Linked DNA regions of Variovorax sp. PBL-E5. The protein of the gene in region 2 binds, or shares a complex with, the protein of the main gene of each other region. Links are inferred from orthologs where the notes say so. Each region holds a gene or a part of one and is shown on either strand. Other genes may lie near its edges.

Region 1 (7,752 bases), 2.0 Mb from region 2 along the record:
CTGGTTGATCTGCCGGGCCACCGCGAGGTAGTCCGGGTGCTCCTTCAGGATGCCCCAGCGCTTGTGCTGGGTCAGGAACCACATGCCGTCGGACAGGTATGGGAAGTTGACCGCGCCGTCGTCGAAGAACTTCATGTGGTTGGGGTCGTCCCAGGTCTTGCCCATGCCGTTGTCGTAGCGCCCGAGGATGCGCTGGTTGATCGCATCGACGCTGGTGTTGATGTAGGACTTCTCGGCCACCACGTCGGCCATCTTGTTCTTGTTCTGCAGGTTGGCGTCGATCCACTTGCCGGCCTCGAGGACGGCCATCATCACGGCGCGGCAGGTGTTCGGGTTGGCCTTGACGAACTCGGCGCGCGTGCCGAGCACCTTCTCGGGATGGTCCTTCCAGATGTCCTGCGTGGTGATCGCGGTGACGCCGATCCTGTCCATGATGGCGCGCTGGCCCCAGGGCTCGCCGACGCAGAAGCCGTCCATGTTGCCGACGCGCATGTTGGCCACCATCTGCGGCGGCGGCACGACGATCACCTTGGCGTCCTTCACCGGGCTGATGTCGGCCGTGGCCAGCCAGTAGTTGAGCCACATCGTGTGGGTGCTGGTCGGGAAGGTGCCGGCGAAGGTGTATTCGCGCTTGTCCTTCGCCATCACCCTGGCCAGCGACGGCGCATCGACCGCGCCCTTGTCGGCCAGCGCCTTCGAGAGCGTGATCGCCTGGCCGTTGCGGTTCAGGCCCATCAGCACCGCCATGTCCTTCTTCGGCCCGCCCACGCCCACGTGCACGCCGTAGACCAGGCCATAGAGCACATGCGACATGTCGAGTTCGCCGTTCACCAGCTTGTCGCGCACGCCGGCCCAGCTGGCCTCCTTGCTGGGCACGATCTTGACGCCGTACTTCCTGTCGAAGCCGAGCACCGAGGCCATCACGACGCTGGCGCAGTCGGTCAGCGGGATGAAGCCGATCTTCACCTCTTCCTTCTCGGGCTTGTCCGAGCCCTGGGCCCAGACGGCTGCGCGCAGCGCGGGGGCGAGGCCGGCGACGCCCGCGGCCGCAGCTTGCAGGACGCGGCGGCGGCTCAGTGCGGGTTTCAATGAATCGGTCATGGGGCGAACTCCGAAAAGGAAATGGACAAATCACGAAAGCGCAAAACGAAAAGGCGTCCTCATCACGCCGGGGCTCGCTCGATGACGAGCCCTTGCGGGATGGGGACGCCTTTGTCCGTTCGATGGGCCGCACCCGTCGTTGGATGCCGCCTGTCTGAAGACCTTCGTCGGTCTATGGCTCTCGGGATTGCAAGCTGCGTGCCAGCCGAAGCGCACGCTCGTGCACCATTTCAGTCATTCCAGGTATTCGGCCATTGAAAGTACGGACTCCGCCACTTCGACCAGCCGACGGCCCTGGTTCATCGCGGTCCGGCGCAGCATCTTGTGCGCCTCTTCCTCGCTCAGGCGGCGGTGCGCCATCAGCAGTCCCTTGGCGCGCTCGACCAGCTTGCGCTCGTTGAGGGCGGCGCGCACGGTGTCGAGCTCGTCGCTCATCGCCTGCAGCCGATGCGATTGCTCCTGCACGATCTCGAGGATCGAGCGTTCGAGCTGCCGCCCGTAGGCGGTCGTGTCCGCCGACGGCGGCGACGCGGCCGCATCGCCGAAGAACAGGTCGGCCGGCGCATCGGCGTCGCCCACCAGCCGGGCCAGCAGCGCCTCGTGCACCTGCAGGTCCGCGCGCGCCTGCGCGGTCTTCTGCGCACACAGCTGCCGCAGATCGGCAGCCAGGCGGTCTTCGACATCCTTCATCGCATCGATGCGGCGCGTCGAGCAGTCGAACCAGGCCTGGCTCAGCCCCGTGTCGAGCGCCACACCCGCGGGCGCCGCGCAGGCGATGCGGCGAAAGCGCTCCAGCTCGGCGAACTGCAGGGCAGGCCGGTCGCTGGGCCAGAGTTCGCCCGGGTGCGAAGCCGTGAACTCGGCGAAGACCTGGAAGCAACGCTCCTGCGATTCGATCAGGTGCAGCCAGTGCTGCTGCCGCGCGCTGTCGTTGTGGCCCGAGGCGAAAGCCGCGGCGCCGCAGGCGCGTTCCTGGCCCGCGAATTCCTTGCCTTGCATGAAGTTGAACATCGCGACCAGCAGGCGCGAGATCTCCGGCGAGGTCGCGCCGTCGGCCGCCTCGAACACGACCGCGAGGAGCCCGGCGATCAGCTTGACGAAAGCTGCGGTGGCCTGCGCGGCATCGATCTCCGTCGCACCGATGCGGCTGCGCAGCGCGGGCAGGGCGTCCAGGCCGGGCAGCACCCAGGCGATGCGGCTGAAGAGGCGGGCGCCGTTGCCGATGCGGCCGGCGTCCGTTTCGAGCCGATCGAAACCGGTGCGCACCGCCTGCTCCATCCGCACGCATTCGACGACTTGCGCACTGCGTTGGACCGCGAAGCCCTGGCCGCGCGAACCCAGCAGCAGGTTCGACAGCCCGCGCTCGCGTTGCAGCGCATGGACCAGCCGGCCGATGGTGCCGACCAGTTCGCTGGTGCGTGCGAGCTGCTCCAGCGCGTCGATCTCGCAGCGCAGTGCGGCCATCAGGAAATTCGGGCCGGATTTCGTCATCGGGCACTGCAGGGGCGCGGATCGCGGGTCCGGGAGGAGGGCATAGGGGCATGGAGCAACATTCGTGCCCCGAAAACGGGCGCCCCCTACACTCGCCGCATGCTCGTCCTGGGAATCGAATCGTCGTGCGACGAAACCGGCGTGGCCCTGGTGGAAGCCAATGCCAGCGGCCTGCCGCGTCTGGCCGCGCACGCGCTGCACAGCCAGATCGCCATGCACCGGGCCTATGGCGGCGTGGTGCCTGAACTGGCCAGCCGCGACCACATCCGCCGCGTGCTGCCGCTCGCGCAGGCGGTGTTCGACGAAGCCGGCCGAACGCTGGCCGAGGTCGACGTGGTCGCGTACACGCGCGGGCCGGGCCTGGCGGGCGCGCTGCTGGTGGGCGCCGGTGTGGCCTGCGCGCTGGGTGCTGCACTGGGCCGGCCGGTGCTCGGCGTGCACCACCTCGAAGGGCATCTGCTGTCGCCGTTCCTGAGCGCGGATCCGCCCGAATTTCCCTTCGTCGCACTGCTGGTGTCGGGCGGGCACACGCAACTGATGCGCGTCGATGGCGTGGGCCGCTACATGCTGCTCGGCGAAAGCATCGACGACGCGGCCGGCGAAGCCTTCGACAAGAGCGCGAAGCTGATGGGCCTGCCTTATCCCGGCGGCCCGTGGCTGGCCAAGCTGGCGGAGCAGGGCGACGCCACGGCGTTCAAGCTGCCGCGGCCGCTGCTGCACAGCGGCGACCTCGACTTTTCCTTCGCCGGCCTGAAGACGGCCGTGCTCACGCAGGCGAAGAAGCTCGGCAGCGAGCTCGAAGCCCGCAAGGCCGATCTCGCCGCATCGACGCAGGCCGCCATCGTGGAGATGTTACTGAAGAAGTCGCTGGCCGCGCTCGAAGAGACCGGCCTGGGACGGCTGGTGGTGGCTGGCGGCGTGGGTGCGAATCGCGCGCTGCGCGAGCAATTGAACACCGCCTGCGCGACACGCGGCGTGCGTGTGCACTACCCCGAGCTGCACCTGTGCACCGACAACGGCGCCATGATCGCCATGGCCGCGGCCATGCGCCTGCAGTCCGGTGTGGAGGCGGCAGCCGAGCGCTATGCCTTCGACGTCAAGCCGCGATGGCCGCTGGCGTCGCTGGCCGCTCCAGCGCTGGCCGCCTAGGCTGCGGCGCGATGTCCTTGCCGTGCGCGGGCAACGGCAGCACGTCCAGCACCTTGCGCCAGAGCCGCGACCATTGCGGCCAATCGTGGCCGCCTTCGGTGGTGAACACGCGGCCGGGCGGCAATGCGTCCGCCAGCAGGCGATGGTTGGCCGCGAAGCGATCGCTCAGGCCGAAGCCCAGGTAAAGCGGCGGCAGGCCCTTGGCGGGCTTGGGGGAGGCATATTGCTGCAGCCACGGCCAGAGCTTGCGGTCGACTTCCTCGTCCGGCGGCGGGCCCTCGGGCGCCTTCCAACTGCGCAGGCCGCCGGCCTTCTGGATCTCGGCGCCGATCGGGCGCCGGCCCAGGTAGGGCGCCAGCGCGACGATGCCGTCGACGGTGCCCGGCTTGGCGAGCTCATGGATCAATGCGCCGAAGCCGCCGATGGAAATGCCCACCAGCCAGATCGCCTTGTAGCCCAGCGCCCGCTGGGGCTGGATGACGTCCTGCTGCAGGCGCTCGATGAAGGTCTGGTCGTAGTAGTACGACACGTCGGCGTCGACGAGCAGCGCGTCGGCGGCCAGGTCGCGTTCCCGCACGGCGTTGACGAATCCTTCGCGCTCGAACTCTTCAGGCTTCAGGAATGCACCCGGCAGGAACACCAGGAGGGTTTCCGAGCGTGAACCGTCGTTTGCGAATTTCAAGTGCGTTTTCATGGCGCTTCGTCTTGTGCTCCTCACCCGCGGCTTTCGAGGCCCGGCAAGCGAACGCAGATTTTGAGTACAGCATTGAAAAAACCGCCACAAAACGTGACGTTATCCGCACTTATTGTCAGATCAAATGAAGTCGGGCCGGCAACAAAAAGTTACCGACCCGGATATTGTGGTTTTTTTGATTTGAAGGCGCAGACGGATCAGTTGATCGCAAGTTGCGCCGCGTTGCTGACCGGCACCCGTTTGCCCAGTTTCAGCGTCAGCACGCCGTTCTCGAGCTTGGCCTCGCTGGCGGCGACGTCGATGTCCTGCGGCAACTCGTAGGCGGCCTTGAACTGGCGCTTGGCGTCGGCCTTGCTGTCGATGCGCACGACGGCGCCTTCGATGCCGACCGTCAGGTCTTCGCGCGAGAGGCCCGGCACGTCGAGCGCGAGGGTCCAGGTCTTTTCATCCTGCTCGACATTGAGCGCCTGGCGTGCGGTGGCGGTGGAGAAGGCATCGTTCACGAAACGCTCGAAGCTGCGGTCGTAGGTGCGCGGAACGAAGCGGGAGGTGCGAATGGCGGGTGCGAAAAACATGGTGAAGACTCCTGAATGAACACAACGAGAGGGACAAGGAATGTGTGTCCCGTACACTGCGCGGCGTTTCAACCTGAGTGCCGCTTGCCACTTCATCTAGGCATGGCGGCGCGCGTTTCAAGACAATGAACTCCAGCTTTATTTGGCGCCGAAGGGCCTTGAAAATCGGCGCCCTGGCGCTATGCGCACCGGCGATCGCGCAGGTGCATGCCCAGTCCGCGGCGCCCATCCGGCTGGCGCTGATCGAGAGCATGAGCGGGCCCTTCGCCAACACCGGGGAGGCCGTCTTCCGCAACATCCTGTGGGCTGTCGAACGCGTGAATGCGCGCGGCGGCGTCAAGCTGCCCGGCGGCGCCCGGCCGCTGCAACTGGACCGTTACGACAGCAAGGGGCAGAACGAGGAAGCGCTCTCGGCCTTGCGCGCCGCGATGGACGACGGCGCGCGCGTCGTGCTGCAGGGCAACTCGTCGGCCACCGCCGCCGCGCTGCTCGATGCCATCGACAAGAACAACGAGCGCGACCTGTCGCGGCGCGTGCTGTTCCTCAACTATGCGGCGGTCGATCCGATCCTCACCAACGAGCGCTGCAGCTTCTGGCACTTTCGCTTCGACGCGCATGCCGACATGCGCATGGCGGCGCTGATGGACGTGGTGAAGGGCGATGCGGCGCTCAAGCGCGTCTACCTGATCGGCCAGGACTACAGCTTCGGCCAGGCCGTGCTGCGCGAGGCGCGGCGCGAACTCGGCGTGCTGCGACCCGACGTGCAGATCGTCGGCGACGAACTGCATCCGATGGGCCGCGTGAAGGACTTCGCGCCCTACGCGAGCAAGATCCTCGCGAGCGGCGCGCAGGCGGTGATTACCGGCAACTGGGGCAACGACCTCACGCTGCTCGTCAAGGCGGCGCGCGAGGCCGGCTTCAACGGCACCTTCTATACCTTCTACGGCAATGCGCTCGGCGCGCCGGCGGCGATCGGCGACGCCGGCATCGGCCGCGTGCTGGCCGTCGCCGACTGGCTGCCCAACGTGCCGACGCCCGAATCCGAAGCGTTCTATCGCGCGTTCCGTGAACGCTTCCCGAAGCCCGCCGACGACTATGTCCACATGCGCATGCGGCTGATGGTCGAGGCGCTGGTGCAGGCGATGGAGCGCGCGGGCAGCGTCGACACCGTGGCCGTGGCGCGTGCGCTCGAACAGGCCGACGTCACCGTCGCGGGACAGCGTGGCCGCATGCGGGCCGCGGACCATCAGTTCCAGCAGCCGCTGGTGGTCGGCGTGATGGACAGGCAGGGCGCGCCCGGCGTGAAGTTCGACGTCGAAGGGTCCGGCTACGGCTTTCGCGTCGTGAAGACGCTCACCGCCGAGCAGGCCGAGATGCCGACCACCTGCAAGATGCAAAGACCTTGATGGCCGGAAGGAACCGATCCGATGCGTGAAGCGATTCACAACCTCGAAGCCTCCAAGATCCGTGAGGTCGCCAATGCCGGCCTGGGGCGCAGCGACGTGCTGGCCTTCTGGTTCGGCGAGAGCGATGAAGTGACGCCCGAGGTGATTCGTCAGGCGGCGATCGAGTCGCTGCAGCGCGGCGAGACTTTCTATGCCCACAACCTCGGCCTGCCCGAACTGCGCGAGGCGATCGCGGCGTACATGAGCGCGCATCACCCGGTGGTCGATGCATCGCGCATCGCGGTCACTTCGGGGGGCGTCAGCGCGTTGATGCTCGCCGCGCAGGCGCTGATCGACGCCGGCGACGAGGTGGTTGCGGTCACGCCCGTATGGCCGAACCTGATCGCGCAGCCCGCGATCCTCGGTGCGCGCGTGCGCTGCGTGCCGCTGGTGCCGGGGGATGGGCGCTGGACGCTCGATCTCGAGGCCCTGCTTTCCGCGATCGGCCCCGCGACCCAGCTGCTGATCGTCAATGCGCCCAACAACCCGACCGGCTGGACGCTCACGCGCGACGAGCAGCAAGCGATCCTCGCGCACTGCCGCCGCACGGGCACGTGGATCCTGGCCGACGAGGTCTACGAGCGGTTGTACTTCGAGTCGACCGCCAACGGATGCGCGCCGAGCTTCCTCGATGTCGCCGCAGCCGATGACCGGCTTGTCGTCGCGCACAGCTTCTCCAAGAGCTTCCTGATGACCGGCTGGCGGCTCGGCTGGCTGGTGCTGCCGCCGGCGCTGGTCGACGCCATGGGCAAGCTGATCGAATACAACACCTCGTGCGCAAGCGTGTTCACCCAGCGCGCCGGCGTCGCCGCGCTCGCCCACAGCGAGGACATCACGCCGCGCGTCGTCGCGCACCTCAAGGCCTGCCGCGACACTCTGGTGCCGCTGCTGGCCGACATGCCCCGTATCCGCGTGCAGCCGCCCCGCGGCGGCATGTACGCGTTCTTCGAGCTCGAAGGCTTCGGCGATTCGCTGGCGGTCGCCAAGCGCCTGGTCGCCGAGGCCGGCCTCGGCCTCGCCCCCGGCAATGCCTTCGCGCCCGAGGCGCAGGGCTGGCTGCGCTGGTGCTTTGCATCGAAAGACCCTGAGCGCCTGGTGCAAGGCGTCGACCGCCTCAAACGCTGGTTACTTGCGCACTAGAGAGGCGGGCCATCCTTCGAGCTATAATTCCAAGGCTTTGCATCCGCCAAGCGCACGGTGCGTGCAGTTCCAGCGCACACCGCAAGTCAAATATCCCGGAACAAGGAAAAACCAATGATCGCAGCCTCCATCAAGGCCGAAGTTGTCAAGGACAACG
Region 2 (7,714 bases):
GAGCGGCTGCATAGGTACACCCCCAGGCTGCGCGCACTGCGTGTCGCTTCGCCTACCCCCTTGCAGGGGGCGCAGCCTGCGGCCCGGCTGAGCCGGTTCCGCGGCGGCCCACGAACTCGGCGCGCGGTGCGCGGCCGGCAGTCTGGGGCGAGCCTATTTCACCGTGTCGAACAATGCGCGCGCCCGGGCGTGGCAGAACGGCGGCTCGTAGGTGCCGTGGTAGGAGCCGAAGTAGGTGGCATACGCGGCCGAAGCCGGATCGGTGGGCGCCTTGCCGCCGGGTCCGAAGGCGGCCTGCACCTGCGCGTCGACGTCGACCGTCGTGACCGTGGTCACGCCGCGCGAGTCGAAGTCCGCCTTCATCGGGATCAGGTGCACCGCCGGCGGCACGGTCGGGTCGCCAGCGCCGCCGCACAGCAGCGTCCTGGCGCGCGGGTTCCAGCCGAACAGGTCGTTCTTCTTCGCGTCGAGGAAGAGCGCGTTGTTCGGATTGGTCCGCACGTCGGTCAGGAAGCTCGCCTGGAACAGTTCGTCGCGCGCCTGGTCCGGCGTCTCGCCGTTGGCGCCAGGCAGCGCGCCGGTGGTCACCAGCGTCGTGTAGTTCAGCGTCGGGCTCGGCAGCAGGTTCTCGATGTTGGCTGCGTAGGGCGGCTTGAAGACGGCATTGACGTCCGTGTACACGTCGCCGTAGACCTTCTGGTAGGAGGTCACGATGAAAGGCACGAAGAACTGATAGCCGGCGATCGCTTCCGTGAGCTTGAACGATCCGGACAGGTTGTACGGCCCGGCCAGATGCGCGCCGGCCACCACGTTGAATTCGAGCGGATTGTCGCGCTCGGCGGCGCGCTGCGCCGCCATCGACGAATGCCCGCCCTGCGAATAGCCGGTGAACATCACCTTGCCGGAAAAGGTCGCGCCCGCGCTCAGCATCGCGGCACGCGCCGCGCGCAGCGAATCGAGCACCGAGCGCGCTTCCGAATCGGCGTGCAGGTAGGGGTGGTACGGGAAGGTCGACTTCGCATAGCCCAGGTAGTCGGTCGCCGTCACCGCATAGCCTTGCGCTGCATACATCGCGATCAGCAGGAAGGTTTCGGAATCCTGCGGATTGGCCAGGGTGCGCGGCTTCTGCACGTCCGTGCCCTTGGCATAGGCCACCAGTGGCGCTGCGGCGGTGCAGGCCGTGCCGGTCGGTACCAGCAGCACGCCGGATTCATTGGTCGCCTCGCCCTTCGGACCCACGGTGCTGTAGTTGAGTGCCACCACCTTCACGTCGCATTTGGCCTTGCCGCTGATCGCCTGCAGTCCGTTGGCTGCAGTGGCAGCGTCGATCTGCGCGGCGGTCAGCGTCACCAGCGTGGTGGCGGGTTCCTTCAAGGCACCGGTGCCCGGCCCGGCCACTGCGCCGCCGCCCACACCGACACCGAGGCCGAGGCCACCGCCGCCGTCCCCCCCGCCACCGCAGGCAGCGACCAACAGACTTGCCGTGGCAACGGCGCTCAGAAGATGCAGACGCTTCATGAATGTCTCCTCCGTGGAATGGGTGTGAAAGGCGCAATGCGCACGATCCTAGGCGCGCCCTTTGCAAAGAAGGACGAGGGAAACCCCGAGCCGGTGCGATGCGGGAGTCGCCTCGGCGACGCCGCGGTGCCTCAGTTGTCCTGCGAGGCCCAGTCGACCAGCGCATCGAAGGCCGGTCGTGCCGCGGTGGCGTTGCCGTTGTTGGCGATCGCGACGACCACCCAGCGATGGCCGCTGGCGCCGAGCACGTAGCCCGCGACGCCCGCCGCATCGCGCAGGGTGCCGGTCTTCATGTGGGCGGCGCCGCCCGAGCGCAGCGCGCGCTTCTTCAGCGTGCCGTCGACGCCCGAGGCGGGCAGCGAGGACATGAGTTCGGGCATCACCGGCGAACGCCAGGCCACCTGCAGCAGCCGGGCGAGCGCGGCCGCGCTGATGCGCTCGTCGCGCGACAGGCCCGAGCCGTTGTCGAAGATCGGCTGGCCCTCGCCGGTGCCGATGCGATCGTTCCACCATTGGCGCAGCGTGGTGCGCGACGCTTCCAGCGTGCCGCGCTTCTTCTGCTGCAAGCCGAGCGTGAGGAACAGCTGCTGCGCCATCACGTTGTTGCTGTACTTGTTGATGTCGCGGATCACCTCGGCCAGCGGCGGCGAGGCGACTTCGAAGGCGGGCGCGAGCGCGGGCGGCACGCGGCCATCGCGCACCTGGCCCGTGAGCCCTGCGCCCATCTCGGCCCACAGCCCGCCCACCGCGCGCAGCGCGTAGCTGCGCGGATCCGCATAGGCCACCGGCCACACCTTTTCGCCGCAGGCGGCCGGATAGCTGCCGGCGAAGTCGATGCGCGCAGGGTCCGCGAACTGGCCGCCCAGCGCGGCGCGCCAGTCGCCGCATTCGCCGTTCGACAGCGGCACCTTCGCCTGCATTGCCACGCCGGCCAGCGGCGGCTCGAAGTTGACCTGCGCGGTCTGCGTGCCGCGGCTCGGCACGAAGGTCATGACCACCGACTTGAAGTTGATCAGCAGCGCATCGGGCGCCGCGTTGTAGGGGCGCAGGCCTTCGCCGTCGAAGGCCGCCGGATCGGTGTCGGCCAGCTCGAAGGCGCTGCGGTCGAGCACGATGTCGCCGCGGATGGTGCGGATGCCCAGCCCCTGCACGCGGCGCAGCAGCAGCCACAGGCGCTCCAGCACCAGCGTCGGATCGCCCTGGCCCCTGATGTAGAGGTTGCCGTTCAGCACGCCGTTCTGCACCGGGCCGTCGACGTAGACCGGCGTGGTCCAGGTGAATGCCGGGCCGAGCAGGTCGAGCGCCGCGTAGGTGGTGACCAGCTTCATGACCGACGCCGGATTGACCGGCACCTGCGTGCGCCAGGCGAGCCGCGGCGGGCGCGTGCCGTCGGCATCGGCCACCAGCATCGTCACCGCGTCGCGCGGCACCTTGGCACGCGCCAGCGCGGCATCGACGTCGTTCGGCAGGCTTTGCGCGAGGGCGCTCGTCCAGGCCGGTGCGGCCAGTGCCAGGACGAGAAAAAACGTGCGGCAGGCGCGCTGCGCTGCGGATTGCGGGGCGAGAGGCATCGCGTGATTATCCGGGCCGTCGCCGAGGCCGCGCGTGCGGGCCGGCGGGCCTCGATAATCGAGGCATGCCCGCCGCTCTTCCAACCTTCGCACGCGCCTTCCGACGGAGCGCCGGCGATGCCTAGGCTGCTGGCCTTCGACACCAGCACCGAGACCCTTTCGGTCGCGGTGCGCCATGGCGATGCGCTGCTCGAACACAGCGGCGCGGGCGGACCGCAATCGTCGACCACGCTGATCCCGCTGATCCAGCGTCTGCTGGCCGAGGCCGGCCTGAGGCTGGCCGATCTCGACGCGATCGTCTTCGGCCGCGGCCCCGGTTCGTTCACCGGCCTGCGCACGGCCTGTTCGGTGGCGCAGGGCCTGGGCTTCGGCGCGGGCGTGCGGCTGCTGCCGGTCGATACGCTGCGGGCGGTGGCCGAGGAGGCCCGCCATCGCTTCGGCGACCGGCGCGTCGTCGCCGTGCTCGACGCGCGCATGGACCAGGTCTATGCGGCGCGCCATGACTTCGACGTTGCCCCGCCCGGCGGCATCGCCGAGGTGGAATTGCTCGCCCCCGAGCAGGTCGTGGTGCCCGTCGGCTGGACGCTCGCGGGCAATGCCTTCGGCGCCTATGGCGAGCGCCTGCCGCCGGCGGTGGCGCGCCGCGACGTGCTGCCCGCCGCGGCCGCGATGCTGCGCCTGGCCCCCGAATTGCTTGCGGCCGGCGCAACCGTTGCACCGGCCGATGCGTGGCCGCTCTATGTTCGCGATAAAGTGGCGCAGACCACCGAAGAGCGTGCCGCGATCAAGGCGGCCTCCAAGACCCTGACATGAGCGCAGTCCTGCAATCCCGCGAAGCCCGCCTCGAGCCGATCACGCTCGAGCGCCTGCCTGCCGTCGCCGATATCGAGCGCGACGCCTACAGCCATCCGTGGACGCGTGCCAACTTCGCCGATTCGCTGACCGCCGGCTATCACTGCCAGTGTCTCGTCGGCCCCGGATTCGACGCCGAGCCCGCGCCGGCGTCAGTGCGCGGCCGCCGCCCGCGATGGGGCCTGCCGAGCCCGCGCACCATCCCGGCCGAGGTCATCATCGGCTACTTCGTCGCGATGAAGGGTGTCGACGAGGTGCACCTGCTCAACATCACCGTCGCACCGCCTTTCCAGGGCCAGGGCTGGGCGCCGCTGATGCTGGAGGCGCTGGGCGGTTGGTCGCGCAGCCAGAACGCGCAATGGCTCTGGCTCGAAGTGCGGGCCAGCAACCTGCGCGCGCTGTCCATCTACGAGCGGCACGGCTTTCGCCGGGTCGGCGTGCGCAAGGGCTATTACCCCGCCTACGGCAACGCGCGCGAGGACGCGGTCGTGATGAGCCTGCGCCTCAACGAACCCATCAGCGCCTGGGGCGCATTGAAATGACGCTGCACACACTGAACCTCGATGCGCGCCAGCGCGCGATGCTGGACGAAATGGGCGTCAAGGTCTGGTGGCCGATGGCGCAGGTGGCGCAGCCCGATCAGCCCGCCGAGGTTCGGCCGGTTGCGGCTGCCGCGGCGCCTCCCGCGCCGATGGCGCAGGTGCGCGCCCGGCCCGCTGCGGCGGTGCCTGCCGGCGCGACGCCCGCCGCGCGGCCGGCCGTCGCTGCACTGCACGGCGCGGGCATTCTGGCCGAAGCGCGGCGCCGGCTCTACGGCGAAGAAGGCGCAGCGCAAGCTGGCTGGCTGATCGTTGCCGACATGCCGCCCGAACTCGACGGCCGCCACGGCGAACCGTTCGCGGGCGATGCGGGGCGCCTGCTGGGCAACATGCTGCGCGCCTTGCAGTTGCACGACGGCGCGCTGCCCGTGCACCTGATGCGCACCCACCGCGGCGTCGCCTCCGGGCAGCCCGCCAGCCCGCGCCCGCTGGCAGAGGTTTTTGCCGAAGCCGCGGCCGAACTGGCGCCGCGCATCGTGCTGGCCATGGGGCCACTGGCCGCGCAGAGCCTGATGCAGAGCAGCGAGCCGCTCGGCAAGCTGCGCGGCCGCGTTGCGCCGCTGGCGGTCATGACGGGCATGCAGGACGTGCCGCTCGTCGCGACCTACCACCCGGCCTACCTGCTTCGCAATCCGGCCGACAAGGCACGCGCCTGGTCGGACCTGTGCCTGGCTGCCGAACAGCTGGCGCGCTGAGCGGCCCGGCGGCATCGGGGTCGCGGCCTAGAATTCCGCGCATGAACTTCCTCGACAAGCTGCGCGCCGCCGAGCGCCTGAACGGCTCGCTGCTGTGCGTCGGCCTCGATCCCGAACCGACCCGATTCCCCGCCCGCCTCCAGGGCGACGCCAGCCGCATCTACGACTTCTGCGCGCGCATCGTCGATGCCACCGCCGACCTGGCGATCGCCTTCAAGCCGCAGATCGCCTACTTCGCGGCGCACCGGGCCGAAGGGCAACTCGAACAGCTGATGGAACACCTGCGCCGCAACGCGCCGCAGGTGCCGGTGATCCTCGATGCCAAGCGCGGCGACATCGGCTCGACCGCCGAGCAGTACGCGCGCGAGGCCTTCGAGCGCTATGGCGCCGATGCGGTCACGCTGTCGCCCTTCATGGGCTTCGATTCGGTCGAGCCCTATCTGCGCCACGCCGGCAAGGGTGCCTTCCTGTTGTGCCGCACCAGCAATCCGGGCGGCGCCGATCTGCAGGGCCAGCGCCTCGCGGGCGTCGAAGGCGAACCCTTCCTCTACGAACACGTGGCCAGGTTGGCGCAGGGGCCGTGGAACGTGAACGGACAGCTGGGCCTCGTGGTCGGCGCCACCTATCCGGCGGAGATCGAGCGCGTCCGCGCGCTCGCGCCCACGGTGCCGCTGCTGATCCCGGGTATCGGCGCCCAGGGCGGCGATGCGGTGGCCACGGTGCGTGCCGGCTGGCGCGCCGATGCGCCGATCGTGGTCAATTCATCGCGCGCCATCTGCTACGCATCGAACGGCGACGACTTCGCCGAGGCCGCGCGCCGCGAGGCGACCCGCACGCGCGACGCGCTCGAAGCGGCCAAGGGCAAGGCCTGAGCGAAGACGGTGGGCCTCGTGGCCCGGGCGATGTAATCTCCGGGTCCGACCCCAGACCCAGGAGACTTCGTTGCAACCCCTGCTGCCCCTGCTCGGCATCGCCGGCGCGCTCGCCGTCGGTGTCGTCAGTCCCGGACCGAGCTTCGTCATGGTGGCGCGCACGGCCGTCTCGCTGTCGCGCACCGAAGGCGTCGCCGCGGCGATCGGGATGGGCATCGGCGGCGCCTCCTTCGCCATCGCCGCGCTGGCCGGCTTGCAGGGGCTGCTGCTTGCGATTCCGCAGCTGTACGTTCTTCTCAAGGCGGCAGGTGGCCTCTACCTGGCCTGGCTCGGCGTGCGCATCTGGCTCGGCGCGAAGCAGCCGCTCGCGCTCGCCACTGCGCAGCATGCGGCTTCGGCGGAGGGTCACCCTCACTTCTCGCGCGCGCTGCTGGCCGGCCTGGCCACGCAGATCAGCAATCCCAAGACCGCCATCGTCTACGCCAGCGTGTTCGCCGCCTTCCTGCCGCCGGCATCGGGCCTGGGCTTCGGCATCGCCGTGGTGGCGGTCGTCAGCCTGCTGGAGACGAGCTGGTACACGCTGGTGGCGCTCGCCCTGTCGGCGCGCGGACCGCAGCAGACCTACCTGCGCTACAAGGCCTGGGTCGACCGCGCGGCCGGCGCGGTCATGGTGTCGCTCGGGCTGAAGCTCGTGGCTTCGGCCTACCGCGCATGAAGCAGAAAGGAGATCGACGATGACTTACCAGGGAAGCTGCCACTGCGGCCGCATCGCGTTCGAGGTCGATGGCGAAATCAACGGGGCGATGGCCTGCAATTGCTCGATCTGCTCGCGCAAGGGCTCGCTGATGTGGTTCGTGCCGCGCGACAGCCTGCGGCTGCTCACGCCGGCGGAGGACATGGCCACCTACCTGTTCAACAAGCACGTGATCCGGCACCACTTCTGCCCCACCTGCGGCATCCATCCCTTCGGGGAAGGCACCGATCCGAAGGGCAACAGGATGGCGGCCGTCAACATCCGCTGCCTCGAAGGCGTCGCGCTCGAAGCGGTGCCGGTCCAGCATTTCGACGGCCTCTCGAAGTGAACGCGCCGCGCTTGGCGCGCCACGCGCTCTGAGCGCCTTGCGCCTCACGCCGCTGCGGGCGCCGCGCCCAGGCTCTGCGACACCTGGCCCGCGCAAGCCTTGAGCGCCTGCGCGATCTCGCCGGTCCATCGGGTGTCGAAGATCGCGGTCGGGCCGATCGCCGTGATCGCCAGCACCATCGCGCCCGTGTGGTCGAACACCGGCGCCGACATCGCGCTGACCCCGGGCACGATCTCGCCCTCGGAGCGGCTGATGCCGTGCGCGCGCACCTCGCGCAGCTGCGCCTCGAAGCTTTTCCAGTCCGGCAGCGCCGGCTGCGGCGGCATGCCCGCGCGCCGTGCGGGTGCCGCGCTCTTCGCGCGCTGGCGTTCCTCGTCGAGCAGGCGCTTGACGACCGCGCCGTCGAGGTAGGCGCCGAACAGCCGGCCCGAGGCCGTGTTGGCGAGCGAGAACACCGTGCCATGGCGCATGGCCACGTGCACCGGCGACGGCGACTCGGCGATGCGCACGATGGTGGCGCCGCGC

What was found.
Region 1: the proteins of tsaB (region 2) and tsaD are in contact, whole or in part, in a solved structure (PDB 4WQ4), measured with the Escherichia coli proteins. The link is inferred for Variovorax sp. PBL-E5 from one-to-one orthologs.

What each region holds. Positions count from the first base shown.
Region 1 is NZ_LR594671.1:3,358,828-3,366,579, reverse strand. Bases 1,848-4,716 are described here. They hold tsaD (tRNA (adenosine(37)-N6)-threonylcarbamoyltransferase complex transferase subunit TsaD), read left to right. Parts: upstream 1,848-2,691; coding sequence 2,692-3,741; downstream 3,742-4,716. Other genes in these bases: WDLP6_RS16320 (Hsp20/alpha crystallin family protein), read right to left, coding at 4,633-4,716; WDLP6_RS16325 (esterase family protein), read right to left, coding at 3,689-4,423; WDLP6_RS16335 (nitrate regulatory protein), read right to left, coding at 1,848-2,592. In the rest of the region: WDLP6_RS16340 (CmpA/NrtA family ABC transporter substrate-binding protein), read right to left, coding at 1-1,101; more of WDLP6_RS16335, read right to left, coding at 1,336-1,847; more of WDLP6_RS16320, read right to left, coding at 4,717-5,010; WDLP6_RS16315 (branched-chain amino acid ABC transporter substrate-binding protein), read left to right, coding at 5,136-6,416; WDLP6_RS16310 (pyridoxal phosphate-dependent aminotransferase), read left to right, coding at 6,438-7,595; rpsO (30S ribosomal protein S15), read left to right, coding at 7,710-7,752.
Region 2 is NZ_LR594671.1:5,365,468-5,373,181, reverse strand. Bases 2,224-5,054 are described here. They hold tsaB (tRNA (adenosine(37)-N6)-threonylcarbamoyltransferase complex dimerization subunit type 1 TsaB), read left to right. Parts: upstream 2,224-3,206; coding sequence 3,207-3,902; downstream 3,903-5,054. Other genes in these bases: WDLP6_RS26155 (uracil-DNA glycosylase family protein), read left to right, coding at 4,480-5,054; WDLP6_RS26160 (GNAT family N-acetyltransferase), read left to right, coding at 3,899-4,483; dacB (D-alanyl-D-alanine carboxypeptidase/D-alanyl-D-alanine endopeptidase), read right to left, coding at 2,224-3,089. Outside these bases: WDLP6_RS26180 (L-threonylcarbamoyladenylate synthase), read left to right, coding at 1-14; WDLP6_RS26175 (lipase family protein), read right to left, coding at 154-1,518; more of dacB, read right to left, coding at 1,650-2,223; more of WDLP6_RS26155, read left to right, coding at 5,055-5,235; pyrF (orotidine-5'-phosphate decarboxylase), read left to right, coding at 5,277-6,107; WDLP6_RS26145 (LysE family translocator), read left to right, coding at 6,178-6,822; WDLP6_RS26140 (GFA family protein), read left to right, coding at 6,842-7,189; WDLP6_RS26135 (IclR family transcriptional regulator), read right to left, coding at 7,234-7,714. UniProt on the Escherichia coli protein: Required for the formation of a threonylcarbamoyl group on adenosine at position 37 (t(6)A37) in tRNAs that read codons beginning with adenine.